Regions from separate parts of the Geobacillus sp. BK01 genome, predicted to be linked through region 4. Evidence: riboswitches for the same ligand, from Rfam matches in the RefSeq annotation. Region 4 holds a riboswitch; each other region holds the start of a gene.

Region 1 (7,052 bases), on a different contig from region 4:
AATGGCGAGGCAGACGCCGCCGTTCATCGTCACGGCAAGCGGCTGCGCCCCGCCCATTCCGCCAAGGCCGGCGGTTAAGGTGATCGTTCCGGCCAACGTGCCGCCGAAATGTTGGCGCGCCACTTCGGCAAACGTTTCATACGTCCCTTGGACGATTCCTTGGCTGCCGATGTAAATCCAGCTTCCGGCCGTCATTTGTCCGTACATGATCAGCCCCTTTTTGTCAAGCTCATGGAAATGGTCCCACGTCGCCCATGCCGGCACGAGGTTGGAGTTGGCGATCAGCACGCGCGGCGCGTCCGGATGGGTGCGAAACACCGCCACCGGCTTGCCGGATTGGATGAGCAGCGTCTCGTCGTTTTCCAAACGAAGAAGGGTATCCACAATCGCTTCGTAACATTCCCAGTTGCGCGCCGCCTTGCCGATGCCGCCGTACACAATCAATTCATCCGGCCGCTCGGCGACATCGGGGTGCAAGTTGTTGTTTAGCATGCGCAGCGCCGCTTCTTGAATCCACCCTTTCGCCTGCCGGGCTGTGCCCGCAAGCGGGCGCACCGTCCGTTTCTCTGCCATTGTCATCCTCTCCTTTTTTCTTTTATTGTAAAAAAGGGCGGCCGCCGCTTCGATAGACAGCGCTTTCAAATTTATGCACAATCTTTCGAAATGTTTCTTGATTTTTGCCTTTCTCCCATCACTTTTTTTCGCAATTGTCCTTTTCTTTTGACTCCCCGGCCACGAACCCATCCTGCCTGGCGCCCGGCGTGAACGCGGCTTCTCACGGTGCATAGATTTGCCTTCAACCGGATCGCCTGAGGCACGCGCATTTTCATGAAAAAAACGCCTACCGCGGCGGAAGGGCCCGTTGCCCGTCGCGGTAGGCGGTCGGCGTCTCGTTCAGCTCGGCTTTGAAAACGCGCGTCAAATAATGGGCGGTGCGAAACCCTGTTTGTTCAGCGATTTCTTTGACCGACAAGTCCGTCTGCCGGAGCAGACGCTTCGCTTCCTCGAGCCGCCGGTTCGTCAGCCACTGGCGAAAGGTGATGCCGCGCTTTTTCGACAACAAATGGCTGAAATACGCGGGGCTGCGTCCGGCTGCGGCCGCCGCTTTCTCAAGCGTCAGCGACGGGTCGCGAAAGTGCGCTTCCATGTAGCGGAGACCGCGCTCCACGGCATCGGCGCGCGCGCCTTCCTCGGCTTGTTTCGCCTCGTGAAGCAGCCGGTATAAAAACAAAATCAATTCCTGGACGATCCGGTATAAGACGGGGTTGTACAAAATTTCGTGAAAGAGGCGCATATACTCCCGCTCCGTCATGCCGCGGTCAAGGCGGTACGTTTTCATAAACCGGCGAATTTGCGCCAAAATGCTTGTCAGCCTCGTCCGCACCATCTCCGGGCTCGGAAACGGCGGCGTCCAATGCCAAAACTCGCGCTGCAGCCATCGTTTCACCGCTTCGTGGTCGAACCGCTCGAGCATCCCGATCCATTGCCGCTGCTCCTCGGGCGTCAAAAACGGATCAAGCTCGCGCTGCTGTTCGTATTCGGGCGCCGGGGCGATCACCTGGCGGTAGCCGATGAAAAACGTCGTCTCCAGCAACCGGCGGGCCGCCTGGTATTGCGCGCGCACCGTTTTCCGGCCGTCCGGCGGCATCGCCACGATCGCGAGCGGCTCATGGTGGTCTTCCTCCCAATCGCGCAACAGCTTCCACGCCGCCTCTTTCCCGTCACCCGGCAGATCGAAAAGCAGGCAAACCGCCATATAAGTCAGCGGCAACACGCGCGCCCGGCCGCGAAACGGATAGTCCGTTAAAAAGCGAATCACTTCCGGAGACAAAGCCGGCTGTTCCGCCTGCACCAACCATACATGAGGGGAGGCGGCGGGGTCATCGCAAAATAACGAACGGTAATCATGATGAGGACCCTCTCCCCCCGCAGCCAGGCTCGGGCGGCTTGGGAAAAGCGAAGCCGCCGTTCTCAGCGCCTGCTTCAGTTTGGCGGGCTCGAGCGGCTTGACGAGCAAATCGACGCATTGCCAGTCGATGGCTTGCTTCGCCCGCGCGAACGTCGCCTCGGCGGTGGCGGCGATCACCCGCCGGCAAAACAGGCGGACGTGGGCCGTCGCCCTCGGCCATTGGTCATACGGAATCATATCAAGTTCGACGTACAACAGCTCTGGCGCCTCCTGCTCAAGAAGCACCATCATCTCCTCGACGGTGGCCGCTGTATACACGTGCTCGATCGGCAGCGAATAGGCGGAAACGAGCCAGCGGATCGCTTCCCGTTCTTTGTCATCCCGTTCGGCAATGACCAACTTCACGTTCTCACCGCCTTGGCTGCAAGCGGCGGAAATGAAGGAGCGCCTCCATGCAGAAGGCGGCGGCTAACGCCACCGTTTTTCCTCCTTCATCCAACCGCGGATTGACTTCGCAAAGATCGATGCTTATCGTTTTCGGATGGGAAACGATGCGGCGGATGAGGGCGCGCGCCAAAGCCGGAGAGAGCCCAAACGGCGACGGCGCGCTCACCCCCGGCGCGGCCGCCGCGCTGATGGCGTCCATGCAAATGGTGAGCATCACCGCATCGTGCTTTGCGGCAAACTCCTCGATCTGTTCATAAGCAGCGCCAATGCCCGCGGTCAGCTCGTCCTCGAGCATGTACCGGCAGCCGTACGCTTCGGCATCCGCAAACAGCGCCGCGGTGTTGCCGAGCCGCTGAATGCCGAGGCAAAAATAACCGGCCCGTTCGTCTTGATCCAATATTTGCCGAAACATCGTCCCGGATGTCGGACCGTCATCGTACGGCCGCAAGTCGAAATGAGCGTCAATGTTGATGATGCCGATCGTTCGCTCGCGGCCCAGCGCCTTGCGGACGCCCAAGTAATGGCCGTACGCCGTCTCATGGCCGCCGCCGATCACGATGGGCGCCATGTTGTTTTGCAGCAGGCGGGCGACCGCTTCACCAAGTTCCGCCTGGCTTTGTTCGAGCTGTTCCTCAACATAAACGACATCGCCCGCATCGTAAGCTTCGACCCCTTCCGGAAGGTGCCAAGGCAGCCGGGCGAGCGCCGCTTTGACGGCGGCGGGCGCCTCTTTCGCCCCTTGGCGTCCTTGGTTGCGGCGCACGCCTTCGTCGCAGGCAAACCCGATGAAGGCCGCCGCCCGTTCCGCGGGCGCCAATGGCTGTGACAAATCAAGCAAGCGAATGCGCTGATGAAGACGAAACGCCCGCTCGTCCTTCACGCTGTCGATCCGTCCGGTCCAGCGGCTTTCCTCCGGCTGTTGATACATCCGACCATCCCCTTTCCGTTGTCAGCTGCTTGTTTCTTTCGCCGCCGCTTTGCCGTTCTCCTTCCCGCACATGCGAAAAGAGGAAATCGCTGCCGTTTGGCGAATAAAAAACATGATTGACAACAGAAGGGGTGTTCGCGATGAAGCCATTGACCAACTTACATGACGTTATCGCCGGGCAAAGCGCGCCGCCGCCATGCGATGAGGCGCTTGGCGTCCGCTTGACAGAAGCCCGGGACGGCTATGCGAAAGGAGTATGGACAATCCGCGAATCGCTGCTTAACGGCAACGGGGTTATTATGGGCGGGTTTGTCGGGGCGGCGGCGGACGCTCTAATGGCGTATGCGGTGACCACTTTGCTTCGCGATGACCAACTGCTCGCCTCCATCAACTTGCAGACGACATTTCACCGCCCGGCAGCAGTGGGGGAAGCTGAAATCGAAGCAAGAGTGGAAAAGTTCGGGAAAACCATCGCCTATGTGACTGCTGTCGTCCGGCAAAACGGCAAAGAAGTAGCGAGCGCTACATCGTCGGTGCTCGTCATGGACAAACCGTGACGCGACGGGTCGCCTCCTAAACTCAAGACGAAACAGCAGCGAAGTGAGGACGAGAGGACATCGGCGGCCAAACGCCGGAGAAAGCGCTGTTAAACACAGCAGCTCTCCGGCGCTTTTCGTTGCTGGATCAAGCGCGGACAAATGTTTTCGGCATGACGACCGCTATGACTTGCCCGCTGGCGCATCGTTCGCCGTTGGCGAACACTTCGGTGTCCACTTGCCATTTTTTCGGATGAATCTCCGTCACCGTTCCGACGGCGACAAGCGGCACGCCATGCGGCGTCGGCTTGACAAAGTCAACATGAAGCGACGCGGTGACGAAACGCGGCGGCGTTTCCCCGCTTCCCGGCTCATGGCCGTTTTTCCGATGCAAGGCCAGCGCCGCGGAACCGGTGCCGTGGCAGTCGATGAGCGAGGCGATCAGCCCGCCGTACACAAACCCGGGAATCGCCGTATGTTCCGGGCGCGGCGTATAGACGGTCACCGTTTTGTCCCCGTCCCAGCCGGTGCGGAAATGATGGCCTTGCTCATTCAGCCGTCCGCAGCCGTAGCACCAGGCGAATTCATCCGGGTAGTCGTCTTGAATGGCGCGAATGACTTGCGGCTCCATCTGTTCTCCTCCTCTCCCCCTTTATATATACGCGATGCACCGCTCCTTTTCCTTCTTCCACGGCTAAACCGCGCCGCCGCGACAAAAGGCGGCCATCGGCATGGCCGCCTTCCCTTCCGTTCATTGTCCTGGCTCGTAAAATTCGATCCATTCGCCGTCCGGACCGAGGAAAAATAAATATTTCGCCCCGTTCGGGAGCTCGGTAATATCTTCCCATACAAGCGACACATCAAGCGATTGAAGCCGTTCTTTTTCCTGCTCAATGCCTTCCACCGTAAACGCTACATGGTGCACTTTTCCTTCGGTTGGCAAGTTTGGGTTGTACCCTTCGATCAGTTCGACGATGATCGAACCATCGATTCCTAAAAACGCCAGTTTCATCGTCCCGTTCGTATGGATCATTTCGCTTAACAGCTCAAGGCCGACGACGTTTTGGTAAAATGCCTTTGATGCCTCGATGTCTTTGACTTGAATGCCGACATGTTCAAATTTTTTCACTGCCATCTGTTGCTTCTCCCTTTCTGTCATGAAGTGAAAAACACCGCCTGCAAGTACGGCGTCCATTGCATCGGCCGAATCCCTTTTTTCGCAAGTTCGGTCCATATGTAGCGGTCAAGGGCGTACGGACCGGCTGCCCTCCATTCGTCTGCCTCATCGACGGTCAGCAGAACAGAAAACGCCGTTCCGCGTACCTCCCCATACAAATGAATATACTTCCCCCCGCGGTCGACATGCGCCACCGCCTGCGGATCAAGCCGGATGAGTTCCGCCTGCACACAGCGCATGACATGAACAGCAAACGCCGCAGCTGGCAAATGCGCCGCCATGCAGTCGCGAAGCGAATATCGTTCCGCCACTGCTTTCCCTCACCTCCCATCCATAAAAAACCCCCTTTCGCCTCGGAATGACGCGAAAGGGGGAAGCCGTTCTTATCATCCAAAGCGAAACCGCTTTGCGGGTGTTAGCACCTTGCCAGCGGCAGGTTGCTGTGGGGTCATCAAGCCCGTTCTCTCGCCCACTCTTGATAAGACGTATGTAATTTACTTCTTATGTTACCACAAGTGGACAAAAGCGACAACGTTTTTGTTTGTTTTGTCTATTTAGGCTTCCCTGCGGCATTGCCTGCCTGATATTCAAACATAAATAAAACGGCATGTCGTTTCATTTCTTAACTGTCATTGCGTTTAAGTTCTCATTGAATATTTAGCACATAGTTTTATAAGATAATTTTATATTCCGTTCTCTCTTCAAAAGCCGCTCACTGACAGATCGAAGTGGGCTAGTGTCTGCACTGGAGTTCATTTCCACCGCCGAACAGTCAGCCGCCCTCCCGTTTTCCACCATAAAAAAACGGACACCCTTGCTGAGGGCATCCGTTTTCTCGTTGTTATTTAAACGCCATCGCCGCCTGCACCGCTTTTTTCCAACCTTCATAGAGCGCCGTCCGCTTGTCGTCCGCCATCTTCGGCTCAAAGCAGCGCTCAAGCTGCCACTGAACGGCAATATCCTCACGGCTATCCCAGTAGCCGACGGCCAGCCCTGCCAAATACGCTGCCCCAAGCGCGGTCGTTTCATTCACAACCGGCCGCTCCACGGGCACGGCCAGCAAATCGCTCTGGAACTGCATAAGAAAGTTGTTTCTCACCGCCCCACCGTCGACGCGCAACGTCGTCAGCGAGATGCCGGAATCGGCTTCCATAGCGGCAAGCACATCTTTCGTCTGATACGCGAGCGATTCCAACGTCGCGCGGATGAAATGCTCCTTCGTCGTGCCGCGCGTAAGGCCGAACACCGCGCCGCGCACATCGCTGTCCCAATACGGCGTGCCAAGCCCGACGAATGCCGGGACGACATACACCCCGTCGGTCGATTCCACTTTGTCGGCGTACGCCTCGCTGTCCGCTGCGGTTTTGATCATCCGCAAGCCGTCGCGCAACCATTGAATGGCCGAACCGGCAACGAAAATGCTGCCTTCAAGCGCATACTCGACTTTGCCGTCGATGCCCCAGGCGATCGTGGTGAGCAGCCCGTGTTTCGACTTAACCGCTTTTTCTCCGGTGTTCATGAGCATAAAGCAGCCGGTGCCGTACGTGTTTTTCGCCATTCCTTCCCGAAAGCACGCCTGCCCGAACAACGCCGCCTGTTGGTCGCCCGCCGCCCCGGCGATCGGCACCTCGACGCCGAAGAAATGGTGCGGAACGGTTTTGGCGTACACTTCCGACGATGGACGCACCTCGGGAAGCATCGCCTTCGGTACGCCTAGGATGCTAAGCAGTTCGTCATCCCACTCGAGCGTATGAATGTTAAACATCAACGTGCGCGACGCGTTCGAGTAGTCGGTCACATGGACGCGGCCGCCGGACAGCTTCCAAATGAGCCACGTGTCGATCGTGCCAAAGAGCAGTTCGCCCCGCTCCGCCCGTTCGCGCGCTCCGTCGACATGGTCCAAAATCCATTTCACTTTCGTTCCGGAAAAGTAGGCGTCAATGAGCAATCCCGTTTTGTCGCGAAACAGCGGATCATATCCTTTCGCTTTCAACTCCTCGCAAATATCGGCCGTCTGCCGCGACTGCCAGACGATGGCGTTGTAAATCGGGTTGC
Region 2 (7,052 bases), on a different contig from region 4:
TGCCGATTTTACGAAGGGATGGGGGTGGCGGCGAAACTCATCGCGCTCCGGTGGGAAGGAAAATGCGCCTATATTGATGATCAGCTGCTTGATAATGTATACGAGGCGTTGACTGTCCTTACAAACGATAAACAAAAAGCCGAGCACGGACTGGCGGAATGAATACGGCGGCTCGCTCAGCAAAAAGCCGATGTAATTGTACAGCATCACAAACCCGCCGAAAAAGAGCGATATGCTTGCTTTCAGATATATGCTGCTTCCTTTTTCGATGTATGTCAAGGTCGGTCGCCTCTTTTTTTCGAATGAACGGGGACTGAACATTTCTGCTTTCTACTATACTGCTTTTTCCGATTGATCGTCTACAAAAAGAAACATCCGCCGCCCGCAAGGCGGCAGATGTTGGTTAGTTTTGTCGTTCGAGCATCCATTTTGGCTTGCCGAAGCCTTGAAACTCTTTGTCGATAACGGCCTCAAATTCTTTTGATTCGACCGCTTCTTTAATGTCTTTAACGAACGGTTCGTTCAAATCTTTTGTGTTGACAACAATGCGATTCCGGTAGTCATCCGGCATGTTTTCCAACGCTAAGGCACTAGTTAAATCCATTTTCGCCGCTAAGGCGAAGTTGCCAGGGACGGCGGCCAAATCCACGCCTTCGACTGTGCGCGGCAGCTGGCCGGCTTCAATTGGCTTGAATTGGAGATGTTTCACATTTTCCTTGACATCTTTTTCTGACACAGTGAGCGGGTTTGCTGACGGATCAAGCTGAATTAAGCCATGGTCTTGCAAAATTAGCAACGCCCGCGCCAAGTTGGTCGGGTCGTTCGGGATGGCGATTTCGCTCCCGTCTGCCACGTCATCAAGCGATTTGAATTTGTTCGAGTAAATGCCCATCGGGGCGGTCGGCACAACGATGACCTCTGAAAGATCTAAGTTGTGTTCTTTTGCGAAGTTTTCCATATAAATTTTATGTTGGAATAAATTCGCATCCAAATCGCCGTTGGCTAAAGCCAAGTTCGGTTGAATGTAATCGCTGAACTCAACGACTTTGACTTTGTATCCTTTTTTTTCCAAAAGTGGTTTGATGGCTTTGTTGACCATGTCGCTGTACGGACCGGACGTCGCCCCGATCGTCAATTCTTTTTTCTCTTTCGAGTCGGCGCCGCTTGAGGCGGAGTTGCTGTTGCCGCAGGCGGCAAGAGCGCCGAATACAAGAAGCAATGCGAGTACTGTCAACCATTTTTTCATTATGAAGCCCCCTTATGCGAGTGAGTTTTATGGCAAGCGGCCTATCGCTTGTCAACAAGACGGGCGATGCGGTCGCCGGCAAACTGAATGATTTGAACAAGACAGATTAAAATGACAATGGTGGTGATCATGACGGTATTGTCATAGCGGTAGTAGCCAAAGCGAATGGCTAAATCACCGACGCCACCGCCGCCGACAATCCCGGCCATCGCCGAATAGCCGACCAAACTGATCGTTGTAATCGTAATTCCTTGCACAATGCCCGGCCGGGCTTCAGGGAGCAGCACATCTTTAATGATCATCCACGGTGTGGCGCCAACCGCCACCGCTGCCTCAATGACTCCTTTTTCAATTTCGCGCAGCGAAGTTTCCACGATCCGGGCAAAAAACGGAATGGCGGCTACTGACAACGACACGGAGGCGGCTGTCGGCCCGATCGTTGTTCCGGTGATCAGCTTTGTGAGCGGCAAGAGGCCGACAAGCAAAATGATAAATGGAATCGACCGAACCATGTTGACGAGAAAGCCGAGAACGGATTTCAAAACGGCATGTTCCAAAAATAAGCCGCGGTCGGTGACAAAGAGCAAAACGCCGAGCGGCAGCCCGACAATGATCGCGACGAACAAGGAAATGGCGACCATATAAATGGTTTCAAAAAACGCCTTATTCAGCTCCGGAAGCAAGCCTGCCAATGTATCAAGCAGCATAAGCAATCACCTCCAATCCGTTCGTCCGTTTGGCGATATAATCCATCGCCCGTTTGATTTCGTCCGCTTCCCCGATCAGTTCCATCACAAAAATGCCAAGCGGTTTGTCTTGAATGTACTCAATTTTGGCATGCAAAATATTTCCTTTTACTTTACACTGTTGCAACATATCGGAAACGATCGTTTCCGTTGCGCTCTCCCCTTGAAACTGGATTTTCACAATCGTTCCCGTATGCTTTTTCCATAAATGCTCAGGCAAGTCAACATGCAAGACGCTATGGATAAACGATTTTGTCAATTCCTCTTTCGGATTGGTAAACAGGTCGTAAACGGTACCGAGTTCAATTACGTTGCCGTTTTGCATGACGGCAACGCGGTCGCATATATGTTTGACCACTTCCATTTCGTGGGTGATCAAGACGATCGTAATGCCGAGCTCGCGGTTAATTTTTTTCAACAGTTCCAAGATGGACTTCGTGGTGCTCGGATCAAGTGCTGATGTCGCCTCATCGCACAAGAGGACGGTCGGATTGTTGGCAAGCGCCCGGGCGATGCCGACGCGCTGTTTTTGCCCGCCGCTCAGCTGTGCCGGGTAAGCGTCCCGCTTATCCGCCAGACCGACCATATCGAGCAATTCATTCACCCGCTTTTCAATTTCTGCCTTCGGTTTTTTTGCCGCCTTTAAGGCAAAAGCGACGTTTTCAAACACTGTTTTCGAGCTGACTAATGAAAAGTGTTGGAAAATCATGCCGATTTTCTGGCGCGCCTGCCGCAATTCCCGACTGTCGAGCGCCGTGATATCGGTGCCGTCGATGAGAACCCGTCCGGATGTCGGCCGTTCCAACGCATTTAGGCAGCGCAACAGCGTGCTTTTTCCGGCGCCGCTGTAGCCGATAATGCCAAAAATTTCGCCATCGCGAATCGTAAGCGACACGTTATCGACTGCGACAACTTGTTTTCTTTTCATCGAGTAAATTTTCGTCACGTTTTTGATCTCGATCATGTTTGTTCTTCCCCCCCGCCTGCCGGTTGCGGCTTTTTGACAAACAAAAATGCCCCTTTCATTCAGAAAGAGGCATCGGTATGTAAACTGCCGACTTATCTTTCAGAATGAAAGCCATTCTGCAGGAATTGGCACCGTTCCCTCAAGGGGAGGTTGCCGGACGTCATCGGGCCTGTTCCCTCGGTCACTCTCGATAAGCGGTTTGCTGTATGCAATTTTTACAAGATTCATCATAATGCGGCGGCCGTTTGTTGTCAACATATATTTTTTGGAGCAATGTTTGAGGAAGCGTTTCCACTGTTGTGTTTCTAGAGAAATCGTTTTGCTCGTCTTTCGTTTGGAAAAATTGTACAATGCCTGTAGGAAGAAACAATAGGAAAGGGGCAACGCATATGATTCCGATCGTAACGGCCGAGGAAATGTACGCCATTGACCGGGAAGTGGAGGAACGGATCGGCATTAGCGCCGACTCGCTGATGGAAAACGCCGGGCAGGCGCTGTTTCGGGTGCTGAAGGAGCGGATTCCGCGCGCCGCCAAGGTCGCGGTGCTCGCCGGCACGGGCAACAACGGCGGGGATGGGATTGTCATCGCCCGCATGTTGAAAAGTTACGGTTATGAAGCAGATTTATGGCTCGTTCCGCCAATGGAAAAGGTGAAAGGGGCGGCGCGCACGGCACTTCAGGTGTACGAGCGATCCGGTTATTCGTGGGTCGCCTACGAAGGAAAAGAGCGGGAGTTGGCGGCGCTTTTGCCGCATTATGATGTCATCATCGACGCCCTGCTTGGCATTGGCGTCAAGGGGGACGTGCGTCCGCCATATAAAGAAATCATCGAGCAAGTGAACCGTTCGTCGGCGGTTGTCTATGCGATCGACGTGCCGAGTGGGGTGCCGGCAGACGGAGGGGAAGCCGGCACGGCGGTCCGCGCCGATGTGACGCTGACGGTGCACTGTCCGAAGCTCGGGGCGTACACGTTCCCGGCGGCCGATTATTACGGAGAGCTCACCGTCGTGGAGATCGGCATTCCGCCGGCGGCGGTGCAGGCGAAGGCGGCCGCCCGGTTTGTATGGGAAATGCGCGATGTCATAGGGACGATGCCGAAGCGCCAGCGGGCGTCGCATAAAGGAACGTACGGCAAGCTGCTTGTCGTCGGCGGATCCAAGGCGATGACCGGCGCGGTGACGCTCGCTGCGAAGGCAGCGCTTCGCAGCGGGGCGGGGCTGGTGACGATGGCTGTTCCGGAAACGGTGTATGAGGCGGTCGCCAACCGCGTGCCGGAAGCGATGTGTAGGCCATGGCCGGCCGAGGGCGGCGCGTTTGCCGGCGCGGCCGATTGGGACGGCCTTGAGATCGATGCGATCGCTGTCGGCCCAGGGATGGGCCGGACGGAAGGGGTTCGCCGCTTGGTCAATGAGCTTGTGCGCCAGCCGGTGCCGCTTGTCATCGACGCCGATGCCTTGTTTTTCTGGGGCGATTATGCCGAGTTCGTGCGCGGGCGGAGCGCGCCGACTGTGATCACACCGCATCCGGGGGAAATGGCGCGCCTCCTTCGCCGCCCGGTCAGCGAGGTGGAACGCGACCGGTTTGGCGTGTCGAAGCGGTTGGCGATGGAATACGGCGTATATGTCGTCTTGAAAGGGCCGTACACGATCGTGACGGCGCCGGACGGGGCGCAATATGTGAACGCGACCGGCAATCCGGCCTTGGCGAAAGGCGGGAGCGGCGACGTGTTGTCCGGCATGATTGCGGCATTTTTGCTGCAGCATGAAGCGGTGCAGCCGGCGGTGAGCAACGCTGTGTTCGTCCACGGCCAGGCGGCCGATTGGCTCGTGCAAAACGGCCATTCGGTGTGGGACGTCCTCGCTTCTGATGTCATTGATGCGTTGCCGGCGGTGTTGGCCGGCTTTAACGCCGTTGGGGCATAATGGAGCGGGGAAGTTAGGTGTACGAACCGTTGGCTGGAGAACCGATCGAAAAGGAAGCGCGAGAGGAGGCGCTTCCTTTTTGCATCATAGGCAAAAGCGAACAGCTTCGTTGCCTCGGGGATGCTGCATTGTTTTCGGTCGGTTCGCGCAACAGCAAAAGTCATGGCGCTACAAGCGAAGCGACTGCTCCGTTTCATACAGGCGGCGGAGCATCGCTTCGGCCCGCTCGAGTTCGGACGGCATCGCCCGGCCCGTTTGTTCCGCTTGTTGGCGGGCGGCGGAGAGCCGCTGGCTCGCCAGCTGCAGCCGCTGGTTCGCCCGCTGCAAATCCGGTGCGCCATTGCCGGCCTGCGCTTCTTCGACGGCGATGCGTGCTTCTTCGACCGCACGTATGGCGTCGTGGATGAAATCGGGTTTCACCTTTGTCCCCCTTTCCACCGTTGTGTATGTATAACGTGTGTGTTCGAAAGGCCGGATATTCTCGTTGCCGCGGAAAACGAGTTGTATGGTCCTAAACCGGCGAATACAATGTAGTGGACAACAAAGGAGGGGGAAAATGGAAACGATCATCCGCGATCTTTTATTAGGGTTATCGCTTGCCGCGCCGATCGGCCCGGTCAATGCCGCGCAGCTTGACCGCGGCATGCGCGGCGGATTTGTCCCGGCGTGGCTGTTCGGCCTCGGCGCGGTGACGGCCGACCTCGTCTACATTGCGCTTGTCTATTTCGGCGTCAGTGACTGGGTGGAGCAGCAGATCGTGCAAACGTTTCTTTGGATGTTCGGCGCCTTTGTCCTTCTTTATACCGGCGCGGAAAGCGTGTGGAATGCCCGGGCGGTCACCGTCCGCCAAGGGCGGAAAGCGGAGTCGGCGCTTCAGTCTTGGATGGCCGGGTTTCTTCTTTCGCTGCTCAACCCGCTTTCGATTTTGTTTTGGCTTGGCGTATACGGATCGGTGCTGGCCCAGATGGCTGTCGGCGGCAGTGAAGGGCACGTGTTATGGCGCACGGCGGCGATTTTGGCCGGCGTTTTGTTGTGGGATGCGGCGCTGGCCGCGGCTGCCGGCAGTTTTCGCCGGTACGTCACCGCCAACATCTTGGCTGCGGTATCGCTATTGTCCGGCATGGTGCTGGTCGGGTTTGGCTGCTATTTTGGCTGGCAAGGGCTGCGCACGTTTTGGATGTAAGAGGCCACCGCCTGCCGTCAGCGCCTGGGCGGCTTGCCGCTTTCTACGTCTGCGGCCGGATGCGCGGATTTTGCACCGTTTTTCGGGTGCGGATGAACGCGGCGAAAGCGATGGCGGCGACCAGCGCGAGGCTGATGAAAAAGCCGGGCCGGATGCTGCGATCCACGACGGTTCCGCCCACCGCAAACACGATGAACAAAAACGCTGCCCAACGTTTCCAGCGCGCGAGGCGGCCAAGCGGCAACAGGCGCGGAGCGAACGATAAAATAAACAGCCAGTTGTACAGCAGCAACAGCCCGGCGGCGGTCGTGATGTACTCATACAGGCGCGCCGGCACGAGAAGCGCCAGGATGACAGACAAAAAAAGCCCGGCGGCGGTCAGGAGAAACGTCGGCGAGGAAAGGCCGCGCCGATCGTTGGCAACAAACCGTCTCGGGGCATCGCCGTCTTTGGCGAGCACCGTCACCATCGTCATCACGGTAAACAGCGAAGCGGCCATCGTGGAAAATCCGGCGATCATGAATACAGCGTTAAACAAATGCGGGAATACGGGCAATCCGTGCCAATGGACGGCGGTGACAAACGGGCTTTCTTTGCTGCTGAAGGCGGCGTGCGGCACGATCGCCATCGCCAAGCCAAGGGCGGATACATACAAAACTGCCAGCACCGCGAGCATCGTTTTTCCGGCTTTCGGCGCGTCACCCGGGTCGCGAAGGCGCACCGCCATAAGCGCGAGCACTTCAAGGCCGCCGAATGCGTAAAACGCGTACACAAGCGCGCTCCAAAAGCCGCCGATCCCGTTCGGGAGCCATTCCCGAGCCCGATTCGGGAACGGAACGGCGCCGTTTCCGGCCCACCCGGCGGCGATCGCCGCCGCGAGCGCGATAAAGCCGGCAATCGCCATAAGTTTCACCGCGCCAAGCACATGCTCGAGCCGGCTGAGCAGGGCAGTGCCAAGAAGCAAGACCATCAGACCGAGGACAGCATA
Region 3 (7,052 bases), on a different contig from region 4:
CGCCCGGGGAGTGTCCGCTCCAAAATGGACCGGGAAGAGGCGGCTAAGAAGGCAGCGACTGCAAAAAGGCGCGCACTTCTTCCGGCGTTTTCGCGTTGGCGCTATGCAGATGGGCGATTTTTTCTCCGTTTTGGAACACAAGAAGGCTTGGGATGCCGAGCACTTGGTATTTCTCGCCAAGTTCCGGAAAGTGATCACGGTCGATCTCAAACCAGTCGTATTGCCCGTAATCGCGGATGATGTCATCGATGAACATATTCAAGCGTACACAGTCAGGACACCAAGTTGTGTAAAATTTGACGACAGCCGGTTTGCTGCCAGAAATGGCCGCCGTGAACTGATCGTTCGTTTCGATGTTTTGCATGCCTTTTTCCCCCATTTCATGTTATCGTTCATCTTTACTTTACCATATGGTGCAGGAAAAAAAGAACGATAACGCCTTCACCTTCGGACACCGGTTTTGCATACAACAGAAAGAAAGGGGGGAAAGGTGTGAGCAAAGAGCTGGAAAAAGCGCTCGAAGCGTGGGTTGCATCAAGAAAAGAAGGACATGAGCAGTTCATTCGTTTGTTTGAACAATGGGGGAATGATTTCAACAAACAGCTGCAAGAAATCGAAAAACTCAACAACGGGTTTTTAAAAAGCGTGCAAGGCAATTTAGGCTATATCGAGCAGTGGTTTACGAAAAAGGAAAAGGAGTTTGCCGAGCTGTTCCGCCTATTTGGTTGACAAAATGACGCGTGCGCCCATACGTCGCTTCAGACCGGTGAATACGATACAGTAAACGGAGAAGGAGGTGCACGAGGATGGGCTTCTGCGGCTACGGATTTCCGTACTATGGCTACGGCTATGGCGGCTTTGGCTATGGCGGTGGCTTTGTGCTGATTGTTGTTTTGTTCATCTTGTTAATTATTGTCGGCGCGGCATTTGTCGGCTAACGGAAAAAACGAATCGTATACGGGCCGTTTCGGCGCTGCGGAGCGGCTCGTATTTTTTCTTTCCCCTTTGATGCACCTTCTTAGGGAGGCGTCATACGATATACAGGGAGAAGGAGGCAGAAAAATGGATCAGCAATTTTTTAAAAACATTGAGAAAAAAACAGGCGTGAACATGAAAGACATTTTCGAGCTTGCCAACTCGCTGCAAAACGCCAATTTCAACGATGAAAAAACGGTGCGCCAAGTGGTGAAGCGGGTGGCGCAAATCGCCAACCGAAAAGTGCCGAAAGAACTCGAAGACCAGATCGTCAAAACGATCGTCCATAGCGGCAAACAAATTGATTTTAATACGATCGCCAATATGCTGAACAATAAAAAATAAGCAAAAGGGAGCTGTGCGCGCGCAAGCTCCCTTTTATTCGAGCGATTTCACCATCGTGACGTGTGGAATGCCGGCATCCATAAACACCCCGGATACCGTCTCGTAGCCGAGCTTTTCATAAAACGGTTCGGCGTGTGTTTGGGCGTTCAGTTTCACTTTTTTTGCCCCTTTTGTTTTCGCGAGCCGCTCCAACGCTTCCATCACCATCCGGCCGGCGCCGCGGCCGCGGTAAGACGGCAAAACGCAGATGCGCTCCGCTTTGCCGATGCTTTCGCCGATCAAGCGAAGCCGTCCGGCCGCAACTGGTTTTTCGCCATCATACAAGACGAGATGGGATGATTCTTGTTCAAATGCATCAATTTCTTCCTCTTCCGGCACATTTTGCTCCTCAATAAATACGAGCCGGCGGACATGCAAAGCGTCCTCATACAAGGGGCGATCTTTTGTTGTTCCAATGGCGATGTTCATGTTATACCGTTTCCTTTCCTCCGACGACAAACGTTTCATAGACGGTCCATGACCCGTTCTCAAGCTGGTAAAGAAGGTGGAACCGGTCGATCGTCTCTTCAAAATGGACGTTTTGCAGCTTCAGCTGGCTGTAAACATCGGCATATTCCGCACCCGGCAAATCGCGGCCGATTGTAATGTGCGGCACGAACACAAACTCCGGCTTTCCGGCAAACAAGCCGCTGTGCAGATGCTGATGGAGGCGCTCAAGCACATCGTTTGGCTCGACTTTCAAATAAATGATGTTGCTTGTCGGGTAAAACGAGCTGAATTTCGTCACTTTAACCGGAATCGGCTCCGTTTCCGCCGCGATGCGGCGCAGCTCTTTCGTCATCTCTTTCAGTTGCCCCTCATCCGCCTCAAACGGATATTTCAGCGTAATGTGCGGCGGAATGAGGGCGTAATGGCTGTCATACCGTTTCCGGTACGAGTTGGCAAAGTCTTGAATGCGTTTTGACGGAAATAATACAATGCCGTATTTCATCCCGATTTCCCTCCTTAGATGGTTGTATTTCAATGGTTTACAGCGACAAAAGAGCGGATACGGCCCTCGGCACGTCAGGCTGCCAATACGTCCACGCATGGCCGCCGGCAAACTCATGGTACGTGTAGGCGTACCGTTTTTCCATAAATAAGTCCCGTGCCATACGATTTGGTGTAATAAAGTCGCGTACACGGCCGTCCGTTGATTTCACGGCTGTTTCTTCCGCGCCGATGGAATGATAAATCGAAAGAAGCGACGGATCGCGGAACGCGCGGATACGCGCCAACACCGAGTCATCGATGTAAGGGGACTGCATGGCGATGTTTCCAAATGTATGCGGATACAACAGCCCGGCTAACAACGAGACCGTTCCGCCGAGCGAATCGCCGATCAGCGCCCGGCCTTTGCCGATTTGGTAGGTCGGCAGCTCGTGATCCAAAAACGGAACGAGTTCATGGGCTAAAAAACGAATGTACGCCTCGTGCTTTTGCCCTGCCGGGTGGTATTTCTCGTAGCGGTCGTTCACATTCCGATACGGGATACCGACGACAACCGTCCGATCGATCGTTCCTTCGTCCATGAGCGTCTCGATGACGGTTTTGATTTTTCCGTACATAAAATAATCTTTGCCGTCTTGAGCGATTAGTAAAGAATATTTGTGAAGCGGAGAAAAATTGCTTGGCAAATACACGAGCAGTTCAATTTTCTCCTGAAGCTCCCCGCTGTAAAGCGCATAATCACGCATCGTTCCTGCTGCGGCTGCCATGACCATCCTCCATGAACACAATAAGTTCACCTGTTATTGTAACATATTTTGGCGAAAAGATGTTAATGGAGAGCGCGAATTTTTCGCGAATTTGCCGAACATTGGCAGCGGCAAAAAAATGACTTGCAAAAACGGCCGGAATACGTTACATTTTTTAATAAATTAACGTCTTTCCGAAAGAAGTCTCCCACTTCTAAGTGAAGTGAAAGTGGGAGATGAATGTCGGTTGGCGTTAGCCAACGAATATGATCGAATATGGCGAGAACGGACACCTTCGGAACGAAGGGAAGCGTAAAGGGTTCTTGTGTGTGGCTTACCGTTCGGCGAACACACACAAGTCGCTTGAAGCCCTCACCTCTAAGCGAAGTGTAGGTAGTGGGTAGTTCACTAAATTAACAAAATTAAATATACGTTCTGTTCTTATCGAGAGAAGCGGAGGGAACTGGCCCTGCGAAGCTTCAGCAACCAGCCGGAAACCGGTCAGGTGCTAAATCCAGCGAATTGAGCATTCAATTCGGAAGATAAGAAGAAGCATGACCATGGGTATGGAAAAGTCTTCTTCTTAGAAGACTTTTTTTATTTGCCTTTGTTTAGGCGGCCGCTCCGCCGACCGGTGAGGCGTGTTGGAGCCGAGGTGTCCGGCTGCCGAGACAAGCAGCGGTGCGCTTTAGGCGTCATGGCCGTCGGCCGTTTGACCACGAGAGAATTTTTCAGCAGAAGGAGAGAGATGAGATGGAGAAACTGGAAACATTGTTGGCGCAAATTGGCAACCGAAGTGAAACGGTGACCGGGACGGTCAACCCGCCCGTCTATTTTTCGACCGCCTATCGCCATGCCGGAATCGGGGAGTCGACCGGGTTTGACTACATCCGTACCGGCAATCCGACGCGCAAAATCGTCGAAGAGGCGATCGCCAAGCTAGAAGGCGGTGACCAAGGCTATGCCTTTAGTTCCGGCATGGCGGCCATCCAGACGGTGCTCGCCTTGTTTGAGAGCGGAGACGAGTTTCTCGTATCGGCCGACCTTTACGGCGGCACGTACCGCCTGTTTGAGCGCGGCTGGCGCAAATACGGTCTTCGGTTTCATTACGTTGACTTCACTGATCCTAGTGCGGTGGAAAAAACGATAACGGAAAAAACGAAAGCCATTTTCTTGGAAACGCCAACCAACCCGCTCATGCAGGAAGCGGACATCCTTGCCGTGGCCGAACTCGCCAAGCGGCACGGGCTGTTGTTGATCGTCGATAACACGTTTTACACCCCGGTGCTCCAGCGTCCGATTGAAGAAGGAGCCGATATCGTCATCCATAGCGCGACGAAATACTTAGGCGGCCATAACGACGTGTTGGCCGGGCTTGTTGTCGCCAAGGGCGAGGAGCTTTGTCAACGGTTGGCCGAGTACCATAACGCCATCGGCGCGGTGTTGTCGCCGTTTGATTCGTGGCTGCTCATCCGCGGGATGAAAACGTTGGCGCTAAGGATGCGCCAGCATGAAGAAAACGCCAAGCGCATCAGCGCGTTTTTGCGCGAACATGAAGATGTCATAGACGTCCTATATCCGGGAAGAGGCGGGATGTTGTCATTCCGGATTGCCGATGAGAAGTGGGTGAACGGATTTTTAAAAAGCTTGCGTCTCATTACGTTCGCCGAAAGCTTAGGCGGAGTCGAAAGCTTCATCACGTACCCGGCGACGCAGACACACGCCGACATTCCGGAAGACATCCGCATTCAAAACGGCGTCTGCAACCGATTGCTCCGCTTTTCGGTCGGCATCGAACATGCCGATGATTTAATCGCCGACCTGGCGCAAGCATTCAAAAACATGAAAGAGGTGTGAGCGATGGAACGGGAATGGTCGTTTTCAACGAAACTGCTCCATAACGAATGGAAAGTCGACCGCGAAACGGGAGCGGTGAGTGTGCCGATCCAGCACGCCTCCACGTTCCATCAGTTTGATTTCGACGCGTTCGGCAAATACGACTACAGCCGCTCCGGCAACCCGACGCGCGAGGCGCTTGAGGAAGCGATCGCCGCCTTAGAAGGCGGCGTGCGCGGATTCGCCTTCGCCTCCGGCATGGCGGCCATCTCGACCGCGTTTTTGCTTTTGTCCAAAGGCGACCATGTGGTTGTGACCGAAGACGTCTACGGCGGCACGTATCGGATGGTCACGGAAGTGTTGAACCGGTTTGGCATCGAGCATACGTTTGTCGATATGACCGATTTGCATGCCGTGGCCGAAAACATCCGGCCGAACACGAAAGTCATTTATATGGAAACGCCGTCCAATCCGTTGTTAAAAGTGACCGACATTCAAGGCGTCGTCAAGCTGGCGAAGGCGCACGGCTGTTTGACGTTTCTCGACAACACGTTTATGACGCCGGCGCTGCAACGGCCGCTTGACCTTGGCGTCGACGTCGTCCTCCATAGCGCGACGAAGTTTTTAGCCGGCCATAGCGATGTCGTCGCCGGGCTGGCGGCTGTGAAGGATGAGGAATTAGGAAAACAGCTCTACAAGCTGCAAAACGCCTTTGGCGCCATCCTCGGCGTCCAAGACGCCTGGCTCGTGCTGCGCGGCATCAAAACGCTCCACGTCCGGCTGAAGCAGTCATCCGAATCCGCCCTAGCCATCGCCGAGTATTTGGCGCGCCACCCGAAAGTGGAAGAGGTGTACTATCCGGGGCTTTCGCACCACCCGGGCCATGCGGTTCAGCGCCAGCAGGCGGCCGGGTTTGGCGCCGTCTTGTCGTTCCGACTCGCCGATGAAGACGCAGCCCGGACGTTCGTCCGAAACGTCCGCCTGCCCGTGTTTGCTGTCAGCCTCGGAGCCGTCGAGTCGATTTTGTCATATCCGGCGAAAATGTCGCATGCGGCCATGCCGAAAGACGAACGGCTCCGCCGCGGCATTACCGACGGCTTGCTGAGGCTGAGCGTCGGGCTGGAAGATGTGAACGATTTGATCGCCGATTTCGAGCAGGCGCTGTCATATGTCAACGAACGGCCATCGGCCATCCCTGCGCGGTAACAACAAAGGTATGCACCGCTTTTAGGTGCATACCTTCGTTGTCGTCGTTCCGTCAGGGAAAGCCAAGCGGGAGCCGCCCGCTACACTTCCCGGACAAAATTGACAGCCGTCAGCGGAATGAGCACTGTCCGCGTTTCCCGCTCATATCCGCCTGCTTCCGCCTGAATCTCGATCGTTCCGTCCTCGACGTCGGTCAATTGTCCTTCAATCAAGTTGTTGTCCGTCGCGACTTGGAGCGTCTCTCCGATGAGGCGGCGGAGCTGCTCTTCGAATGTGGCCGCAAAGTCCATCGTTTCCTCCCTCCTTTCAGTCCAAACGGGCGACGGCTTGAATGCTGGCAAACGGAACATAAACGAACCGCCCGAGCGCATCTTCAAGCACGACATAATCAGTGCGGACGGCGATGACCGTGCCGGCCACCGGGCCGAAATTGACTGTGATTTCCACCCTTTCCCCAATTAAGTCCTCCAGCTCGTCGCCAATATCTTCCACGGGTGGCGCTCCTGTGCGCAGCTCGGCCAAAATGGCTTGCAACAGTTCCCGCTCATCTTCTAAAATGGCCCGCTGTTCCTGCTCCTCGTCAAGAATGCGGCGCAAAATCCGTTCGGTGTCGCCTCCGTGATCGGCGATGTCTTCTAATAAAGAGACAATCTGTTCAACAGTAGAGTCATCCAAGTCTAGCTTTTCAAGCCATTTGCGGATCTTTTTCAACTCTTTCGCTACTTCACGCAAACGTTTATGGCCCAACGCCTGTTCCTCCTTCCTTTTCTTTCGTTCGTTAACTACGTTATGCGCGATTCTTTCATTCGACACGGGTGCATATCCGGAGAAAAAAGAACGATTTTTTGAATTGGGGTGTAGGGAAAACGGTCGATTTTTGTCAGGAGAAACGGTGGATGAACGATAGGAAAAAAGATAGAAAGGAGGGGGTATATTCTACTGTTTTGCAAAAAA
Region 4 (7,052 bases):
ACAGATGAAGTTTGCTATATTCACTGACGATTTGGCCGCTTCGGTCGGCGACAATCATCGTGTTCGTCACACCGGCAGCGGTTTTTTTGGCGACTGAGCCGGCGACGAAATGGACGCCATATGTTTGCGCCAGGCGGGAGGCGAACGCTTTCGCCCGCACGGCATCGTCATCGGCAATTTCGTCCAAGCGCGTCAAGTCATAGCCGGTCGTCCATAGTTCCGGAAGCACGACGATGTTGGCTCCTTCGTTGGCGACGGATTGCACGGCTGTTTCGGCTTGCTGTTCGTTCGTTTGCGGATCGCCAAACGCGATATCGAGTTGGAGGCAAGCGATGCGGATGGTCATTGTTTTTCACCCCAATGAAAAAAATTTGCTTTACATTTTGCTTTTTACGATATATGATTTTGCACTAGAATTTCAAGAATTTTTGAGAAGGAAGAATTTTTGAGAAGGTGTGGGGGATGACGATCGAATTTCCATTTTCCGAACTGCTTGAACAGCTGCCGAAGCAGTTTTTTGCTTCGCTTGTCGCCAAAGTGGGAGAGAAAATCAAGGCCGGGCATGATGTCATTAATTTAGGGCAAGGCAATCCGGACCAGCCGACGCCGAAGCATATCGTTGAGGCGATGCAACGGGCGGCGGCCAATCCGAAGTACCATAAATATTCGCCGTTTCAAGGCTACTCCTTTTTGAAAGAAGCTGTTGCCGCCTTTTATGCGCGCGAATACGGAGTTGAGGTTGACCCGACCCGCGAAGTCGCCATTTTGTTTGGCGGCAAGGCCGGGCTTGTCGAGCTGCCGCTTTGCCTCGTCAACCCGGGCGATGCGGTGCTCGTCCCGGATCCAGGCTATCCGGATTACTGGTCGGGAATCGCGCTCGCCCGCGCGCGGATGGAAATGATGCCGCTTGTCGCCGAGCAGCAATTTTTGCCCGATTACAGCGCCATTCCGGCGGCGGTCGCCGACCAGGCGAAACTGATGTTTTTAAACTATCCGAACAACCCGACCGGTGCGACGGCGACGAACGAGTTTTTCGTCGAGACGGTGGCGTTCGCCGCCAAGCACGGCATTGCCGTCGTGCACGACTTTGCCTATGGGGCGATCGGTTTTGACGGCAAAAAGCCGGTCAGCTTCCTCGAAGTTGACGGGGCGAAAGACGTCGGGGTTGAAATTTACACGTTTTCGAAAACGTACAATATGGCCGGCTGGCGCGTCGCGTTTGCCGTCGGCAACGAGCGGATCATTCGGGCGCTTGAGCTGCTGCAAGACCATTTGTACGTCAGCCTGTTCGGCGCCGTCCAGGAAGCGGCGGCCGCAGCGCTTCTCGGCCCGCAAGATTGCGTCAACGAGCTTGTCGCCCTGTATGAAGCGCGCCGCAATACGTTCATTTCTGCCTTGCGCGGCATCGGCTGGGAAGCACCGGCGCCGTCCGGGTCGTTTTTCGCCTGGCTCCCCGTACCGAAAGGATGGTCGTCGGCTGAGTTTGCCGATGTGCTCCTTGAGCGGGCGCATGTTGCCGTCGCTCCGGGCATCGGTTTTGGCGAGCACGGCGAAGGGTATGTGCGCGTCGGCCTGTTGACCGATGAGGCGAGGCTCTGTGAAGCAGCCGAACGGATCGGACGCCTCGGACTGTTTTGAAAAAAATGATTGACAACGGCGGCAAAGGCTGTCATAATTCAAAGTAAATTTGCCATACTCGCCAAAATTGTTTGACAAGTGTATAGTTACGCAAGCATTCTTATCAAGAGCAGGCGGAGGGACGAGCCCAATGAAGCCCGGCAACCGGCTTGGTACATTCAAGCACGGTGCTAATTCTTGCAGCGGAAACGCTGAGAGATAAGAAGAGCGCCATAAACGAATGACGCCTCTTCTTATGAAGAGGCTTTTTTCTTTGGAAAGAGGGATGAATGATGAGTGCAGTGATTGCAACGTATTTGCTTCATGACGAGAAAGACATTCGTAAAAAGGCGGAAGGAATCGCGCTCGGCTTGACGGTCGGCACATGGACCGACTTGCCGGCGTTGGAGCAGGAGCAGCTTCGCAAACATAAAGGGGAAGTCGTCGCTATGGAAGAGCTTGGCGAAAGCGAGCGGACGAACGCGTATTTCGGCAAGCGGCTGAAGCGGGCGATCGTCAAAATCGCCTATCCGACGGTCAACTTCAGCGCTGATTTGCCGGCGCTCTTGGTGACGACGTTCGGCAAGCTGTCGCTTGATGGGGAAGTGCGGCTGCTTGACCTTGAGTTTCCGGACGAGTGGAAGCGGCAATTCCCGGGGCCGCGCTTTGGCATCAGCGGCATTCGCGAAAAAGTTGGGGTGCATGACCGCCCGCTGTTGATGAGCATTTTTAAAGGCATCATTGGCCGCGATTTGGCGTATTTGACGTCCGAATTGAAAAAACAGGCGCTTGGCGGCGTCGACTTAGTGAAAGATGACGAAATTTTGTTTGACAGCGAGCAGCTGCCGTTGGAAAAGCGGATTACGGAAGGAAAGGCCGCGCTTCGGGAAGTGTATGAACAAACGGGCAAACGGACGCTGTATGCCGTCAACTTGACCGGCAAAACGTTTGAGCTGAAAGAGAAAGCGAAACGGGCCGCCGAGCTTGGCGCCGACGTGCTGTTGTTTAACGTGTTCGCCTACGGGCTTGATGTGTTGCAAGGGCTGCGCGCGGATGAGAACATCACCGTGCCGATCATGGCTCATCCGGCGTTTAGCGGCGCCATCACGCCGTCTGAGTTTTACGGGGTCGCCCCGTCGCTGTTGCTCGGCAAGCTGTTGCGGTTCGCAGGAGCTGATTTCGTCCTGTTCCCGTCGCCGTACGGCAGCGTCGCTCTTGAGCGCGAGCAGGCGCTTGGCATCGCCCGGGCGCTCACCGATGAACAAGAGCCGTTTGCGCGGGCGTTTCCGGTGCCATCGGCCGGCATTCATCCGGGGCTCGTGCCGCTTCTTGTCCGCGATTTCGGCCTTGACAGCATCGTCAACGCCGGCGGGGGCATTCATGGCCATCCGGACGGGGCGATCGGCGGCGGGCAGGCGTTTCGCGCTGCCATCGACGCGGCTCTTGCCGGCCGTCTGCTCCGCGAAGCGGCGACAGAAAACGAAGCGCTGCAAAAAGCAATCGACCGCTGGGGCGCTGTTGAGGTGGAAGCATGACAAGACAGCTTGTTCTCTTTTGTGATTTTGACGGCACGATTACGGAAAACGACAACATTATCGCTATTATGAAACAGTTTGCCCCGCCGGAGTGGGAGGCGCTCAAAGACGACATTCTCGCCGAGCGCATCTCGGTTCAAGAAGGGGTCGGAAACATGTTTTCCCTCCTTCCGTCTTCGCTAAAGGGCGAGATCGTCGATTTCCTGCGGCGCACCGCCCGTTTGCGCGAAGGGTTTCGCGAATTCGCCGCTTGGACGAAAGAGCAGGGCATTCCGCTCTATGTGGTGAGCGGCGGGATCGACTTTTTTGTCTACCCGCTGCTTGACGGGATCATCGAACGAGAGCGCATTTTTTGCAACGGCTCCGATTTCAGCGGCGAGACGATCCGCATCACATGGCCGCATGCGTGCGACGGCGAGTGCCAAAACGGCTGCGGCTGCTGCAAGCCGTCGCTTCTTCGGAAGCTGGCCCACCCGAACGGGTATCATGTCGTCATCGGCGATTCGATTACCGATTTAGCGGCGGCAAAACAAGCGGATTACGTGCTGGCGCGCGATTTTCTGCTCAAAAAATGCCAAGCGCTCGATTTGCCCCATGCGCCGTTTGCGACGTTTTTTGATGTGATGGATCATTTGCAGCAGGTGGAGGTGACGGCATGAGCATCGTCGTGCAAAAATGGAACGAGCTCGCCGAGGTGAAGGCCGAGCTTGCCGCCCGTGACTGGTTTTTCGCGACAAGCGGCAATTTATCGATCAAAGTGACAAACGATCCGCTCACCTTTCTTGTCACGGCCAGCGGCAAAGACAAACGGAAGCAGACAGACGAAGATTTTCTGCTCGTTGACGCCGCTGGCCGACCAGCGGAGCAAACACATGTAAAGCCGTCAGCGGAGACGCTGTTGCATACAAAAATTTATGGGCAGACGAACGCTGGCTGCGTGTTGCACGTCCATACGGTCGACAACAACATCATTTCCGACGTGTACGCCCAAAACGGGGAAGCGGTTTTTTCCGGCCAGGAAATCATTAAAGCGTTCGGTATTTGGGAAGAAAATGCCGAGGTGCGCATTCCGATCATTGACAATGACGCCGACATCCCGACGTTGGCCGCCGAATTTGCGAAACATGTCGACGGCGATACGGGCGCGGTATTGATCCATAACCATGGCATTACCGTCTGGGGCCGCGATGCATTTGAAGCGAAAAAACATTTGGAAGCGTGGGAGTTTTTGTTCAGCTGGCAGGTGAAGCGGCTGCTTCTGCAACGGGCCGCCGTGCCGCTAGCTGACTAATTGATACACTGTTAAAGGGGGATTTTGACGATGGCAGTCATCAAAGTGAAAAAAACGGGTCAAGTAATCGAAGGTGAAGACAATGTCCGCGCCTTTTTAAACAGCCAAGGCGTCTTGTACGAGCATTGGGACATTACGAAACTGCCGGAACATTTGCGCGACAAGTATGTGTTAAGCGATGAAGAGAAAGCGGAAATTTTGACGACATTTAAAGACGAGATCGAAGACTTGGCAGCGCGCCGCGGCTACAAAACGTGGGACATCGTCGCTTTGTCTGAGGCGACGCCAAACTTGGAAGAGCTGCTGAAAAAATTTGAACAAGTGCACGTCCATACGGAAGATGAAGTGCGCGCCATTACGGCCGGCCACGGCATTTTCATCATCAAAGGCGACAAAGAAACCGGTTATTTTGATGTCGAGCTGGAAGCGGGCGATGTCATTTCCGTGCCGGAAGGGAATCCGCACTACTTCACATTGATGGATGACCGGCAAGTTGTGGCTGTCCGTCTGTTTATCGATCCGTCCGGCTGGGTTGCCCATCCGTACGAAGAAAAAGAGGAAGTCAGCCACTAATGAACATACCCCGTTGCCTGTGTGGCAGCGGGGTTTTTGGTGAACTACCCGCCACCTACGCTTCGCTTGGAGGTGGGGGCTTCAAGCGACTTGTGCGTGTTCGCCGAACGGTAAGCCACACACAAGAACCCTTTACGCTTTCCTTCGCTCCGAAGGCGTCCGTTCTAACAATAGATTACCACATCAGTTGGCGATCGCCAACCGACATTCATCTCCCACCTACCATCGGGCTTTGCCCTGCACATTCCTTGAGGTGGGAGACTTCTGTCGGACATTACGTTAAAACGATTCCGTTAGAAAAATCATAAACAAAATACCAATAATAAACGCATATGTCGATGTCCGTTCATTTCCGTCGCCATGGCTTTCGGGAATAAGCTCTTTGTAAATAATAAACAGCATGGCTCCGGCGGCAAACGCCAATCCGTACGGGACTAAACCACGGAAGAGGGAAGTTAAATAAAAACCGAGCAGCGATGTGACGATTTCGACCGCCCCCGTTAATGTGGCAATCAGAAAGGCTTTGAAGCGGCTGATGTGCTGATTGACTAAAAACAAGGCGACTAAAAATCCTTCCGGCGCATTTTGCAAGCCGATGGCCAACGCGATCAAATTGCCAGTCGTCTCGGCATCGGATGCATAGCTGACTCCCACCGATAATCCTTCAGGAAGGTTGTGCAACGTAATGGCAGCGATGATGAGCATCGCTTTTTCGTCAAATGGCAAACCGCTTTTTGTATGCCCTAAATCGATATGGGGAACAGTCATCTCGAGCAACGTTAAAATGAGCACGCCAGCCGAAAGGCCGATCGTAAGTGCCCCAAAGCCGCCGATCCGCAGCGCCTCCGGAATAAGGCTCATCATAGACGCCGCCATCATAATGCCGGCGGAAAATGCCAACAGCACGTCACGCCAACGGTGGGTGAGTGATTTGGCTAAAAACAAAATCGGCACAGCGCCAAGCCCTGTCGATAAGGCAGAAAGCACACTGCCGGCTAACACTTGGTTCATTCGATCCCCCCTCATCTTCCTTTACTTTTTCATATGCGCGAATAATAGAAATGTGACAATCGCCCAAGCGCCGCCATATAATAAATTATCATAACGAAATGAACAGACGGTGGCGAGCAAAATGCATAGGCAGCCGGCAAAAACGGTTGCCTGTCTGTTCGCCGTTTCGGTATAATGCAAGTAAGAAACGGTCAATTGTAAAGGGTTGGATGCTATGGAACAGAAAGAGCAGGCGCTTGAGCAATCATTGAAACTGTTTATCGTACTGTCACGGGCATATCGGTCCGTCAGCGACCAAGTAAACAAATCGATCCACTCGTTCGGAGTGAATCCGACGGAGTTTGCGGTGTTAGAACTGCTATACCATAAAGGCGACCAGCCGCTTCAGCAAATCGGCGAAAAAATTTTGCTCGCCAGCGGCAGCATCACTTACGTTGTCGACAAACTGGAAAACAAAGGGTTGATCGTCCGCCGGGCCTGTGAACGGGACCGGCGCGTCACGTATGCATCGATTACGGAAGAAGGCCGGCGGTTCATTGAGCGCGTCTTTCCGGAACATGCAGAAAAAATTCATGAAACGGTATCAGCGCTTACGGCGGAGGAAAAAGAGCAAGCGATCGCCTTGCTGAAAAAATTAGGATACGGAGCGAAAAACGCCCAGCCAAACAGAGACTGACCATTCGTCGGTCTCTTTAATTTTTGCCGAAAATGGACACGTTATTTAAAGAAAACAACATTAGAAAAAGGAGAGATCGTCATGATGATTCCGGTTGGGGTGTCGAATCGCCATATTCATTTATCGAAAGAACATATGGCGGCGCTGTTCGGGGAAGGCGCCGAGCTGACAGTGCTCAAGCCGCTGTCCCAGCCCGGCCAGTTTGCCGCTAAGGAAACGGTAACGGTGGAAGGACCGAAAGGGAAAATCGAAAATGTCCGCGTCCTTGGCCCGGTCCGTTCGCTCACCCAGCTTGAAATCTCGAAAACGGACAGCTTCAAGCTTGGTGTTGCGCCGCCTGTCCGCTTAT

Evidence for each region. A riboswitch is a leader RNA that binds a small molecule or an ion and turns the genes downstream of it on or off. The one in region 4 is predicted to bind S-adenosylmethionine.
Region 1: another riboswitch for S-adenosylmethionine. It lies ahead of ACTVDO_RS08050 (hypothetical protein); the one in region 4 lies ahead of mtnW (2,3-diketo-5-methylthiopentyl-1-phosphate enolase).
Region 2: another riboswitch for S-adenosylmethionine. It lies ahead of ACTVDO_RS08630 (methionine ABC transporter ATP-binding protein); the one in region 4 lies ahead of mtnW (2,3-diketo-5-methylthiopentyl-1-phosphate enolase).
Region 3: another riboswitch for S-adenosylmethionine. It lies ahead of ACTVDO_RS04270 (methionine biosynthesis PLP-dependent protein); the one in region 4 lies ahead of mtnW (2,3-diketo-5-methylthiopentyl-1-phosphate enolase).

Annotation. Positions count from the first base shown of each region.
Region 1 is NZ_JBQPTH010000005.1:196,554-203,605, reverse strand. It holds gene hutU (urocanate hydratase) at 1-573, opposite strand, end outside; gene ACTVDO_RS08075 (helix-turn-helix domain-containing protein) at 842-2,314, opposite strand; gene hutG (formimidoylglutamase) at 2,319-3,284, opposite strand; gene ACTVDO_RS08065 (PaaI family thioesterase) at 3,425-3,841, shown strand; gene ACTVDO_RS08060 (PaaI family thioesterase) at 3,969-4,451, opposite strand; gene ACTVDO_RS08055 (VOC family protein) at 4,572-4,955, opposite strand; gene ACTVDO_RS08050 (hypothetical protein) at 4,976-5,308, opposite strand; SAM riboswitch class I at 5,378-5,482, opposite strand; gene glpK (glycerol kinase GlpK) at 5,839-7,052, opposite strand, start outside.
Region 2 is NZ_JBQPTH010000006.1:77,487-84,538, reverse strand. It holds partial or broken gene ACTVDO_RS08645 (hypothetical protein) at 1-132, shown strand, start outside; gene ACTVDO_RS08640 (MetQ/NlpA family ABC transporter substrate-binding protein) at 404-1,246, opposite strand; gene ACTVDO_RS08635 (methionine ABC transporter permease) at 1,288-1,953, opposite strand; gene ACTVDO_RS08630 (methionine ABC transporter ATP-binding protein) at 1,943-2,956, opposite strand; SAM riboswitch class I at 3,049-3,156, opposite strand; gene ACTVDO_RS08625 (bifunctional ADP-dependent NAD(P)H-hydrate dehydratase/NAD(P)H-hydrate epimerase) at 3,349-4,881, shown strand; gene ACTVDO_RS08620 (hypothetical protein) at 5,050-5,301, opposite strand; gene ACTVDO_RS08615 (LysE family translocator) at 5,438-6,064, shown strand; gene ACTVDO_RS08610 (amino acid permease) at 6,108-7,052, opposite strand, start outside.
Region 3 is NZ_JBQPTH010000003.1:29,920-36,971, reverse strand. It holds gene ACTVDO_RS04305 (thioredoxin family protein) at 44-364, opposite strand; gene ACTVDO_RS04300 (hypothetical protein) at 493-729, shown strand; gene ACTVDO_RS04295 (YjcZ family sporulation protein) at 807-938, shown strand; gene ACTVDO_RS04290 (stage VI sporulation protein F) at 1,063-1,320, shown strand; gene ACTVDO_RS04285 (GNAT family N-acetyltransferase) at 1,354-1,788, opposite strand; gene ACTVDO_RS04280 (YjcG family protein) at 1,790-2,311, opposite strand; gene ACTVDO_RS04275 (alpha/beta hydrolase) at 2,349-3,077, opposite strand; SAM riboswitch class I at 3,495-3,605, shown strand; gene ACTVDO_RS04270 (methionine biosynthesis PLP-dependent protein) at 3,810-4,913, shown strand; gene metC (cystathionine beta-lyase) at 4,917-6,098, shown strand; gene ACTVDO_RS04260 (hypothetical protein) at 6,179-6,388, opposite strand; gene ACTVDO_RS04255 (hypothetical protein) at 6,405-6,845, opposite strand.
Region 4 is NZ_JBQPTH010000004.1:48,098-55,149, forward strand. It holds gene ACTVDO_RS06055 (carbon-nitrogen family hydrolase) at 1-346, opposite strand, end outside; gene ACTVDO_RS06060 (pyridoxal phosphate-dependent aminotransferase) at 463-1,638, shown strand; SAM riboswitch class I at 1,736-1,843, shown strand; gene mtnW (2,3-diketo-5-methylthiopentyl-1-phosphate enolase) at 1,911-3,152, shown strand; gene mtnX (2-hydroxy-3-keto-5-methylthiopentenyl-1-phosphate phosphatase) at 3,149-3,811, shown strand; gene ACTVDO_RS06075 (methylthioribulose 1-phosphate dehydratase) at 3,808-4,443, shown strand; gene ACTVDO_RS06080 (1,2-dihydroxy-3-keto-5-methylthiopentene dioxygenase) at 4,474-5,016, shown strand; gene ACTVDO_RS06085 (ZIP family metal transporter) at 5,296-6,027, opposite strand; gene ACTVDO_RS06090 (MarR family winged helix-turn-helix transcriptional regulator) at 6,242-6,703, shown strand; gene ACTVDO_RS06095 (phosphate propanoyltransferase) at 6,785-7,052, shown strand, end outside.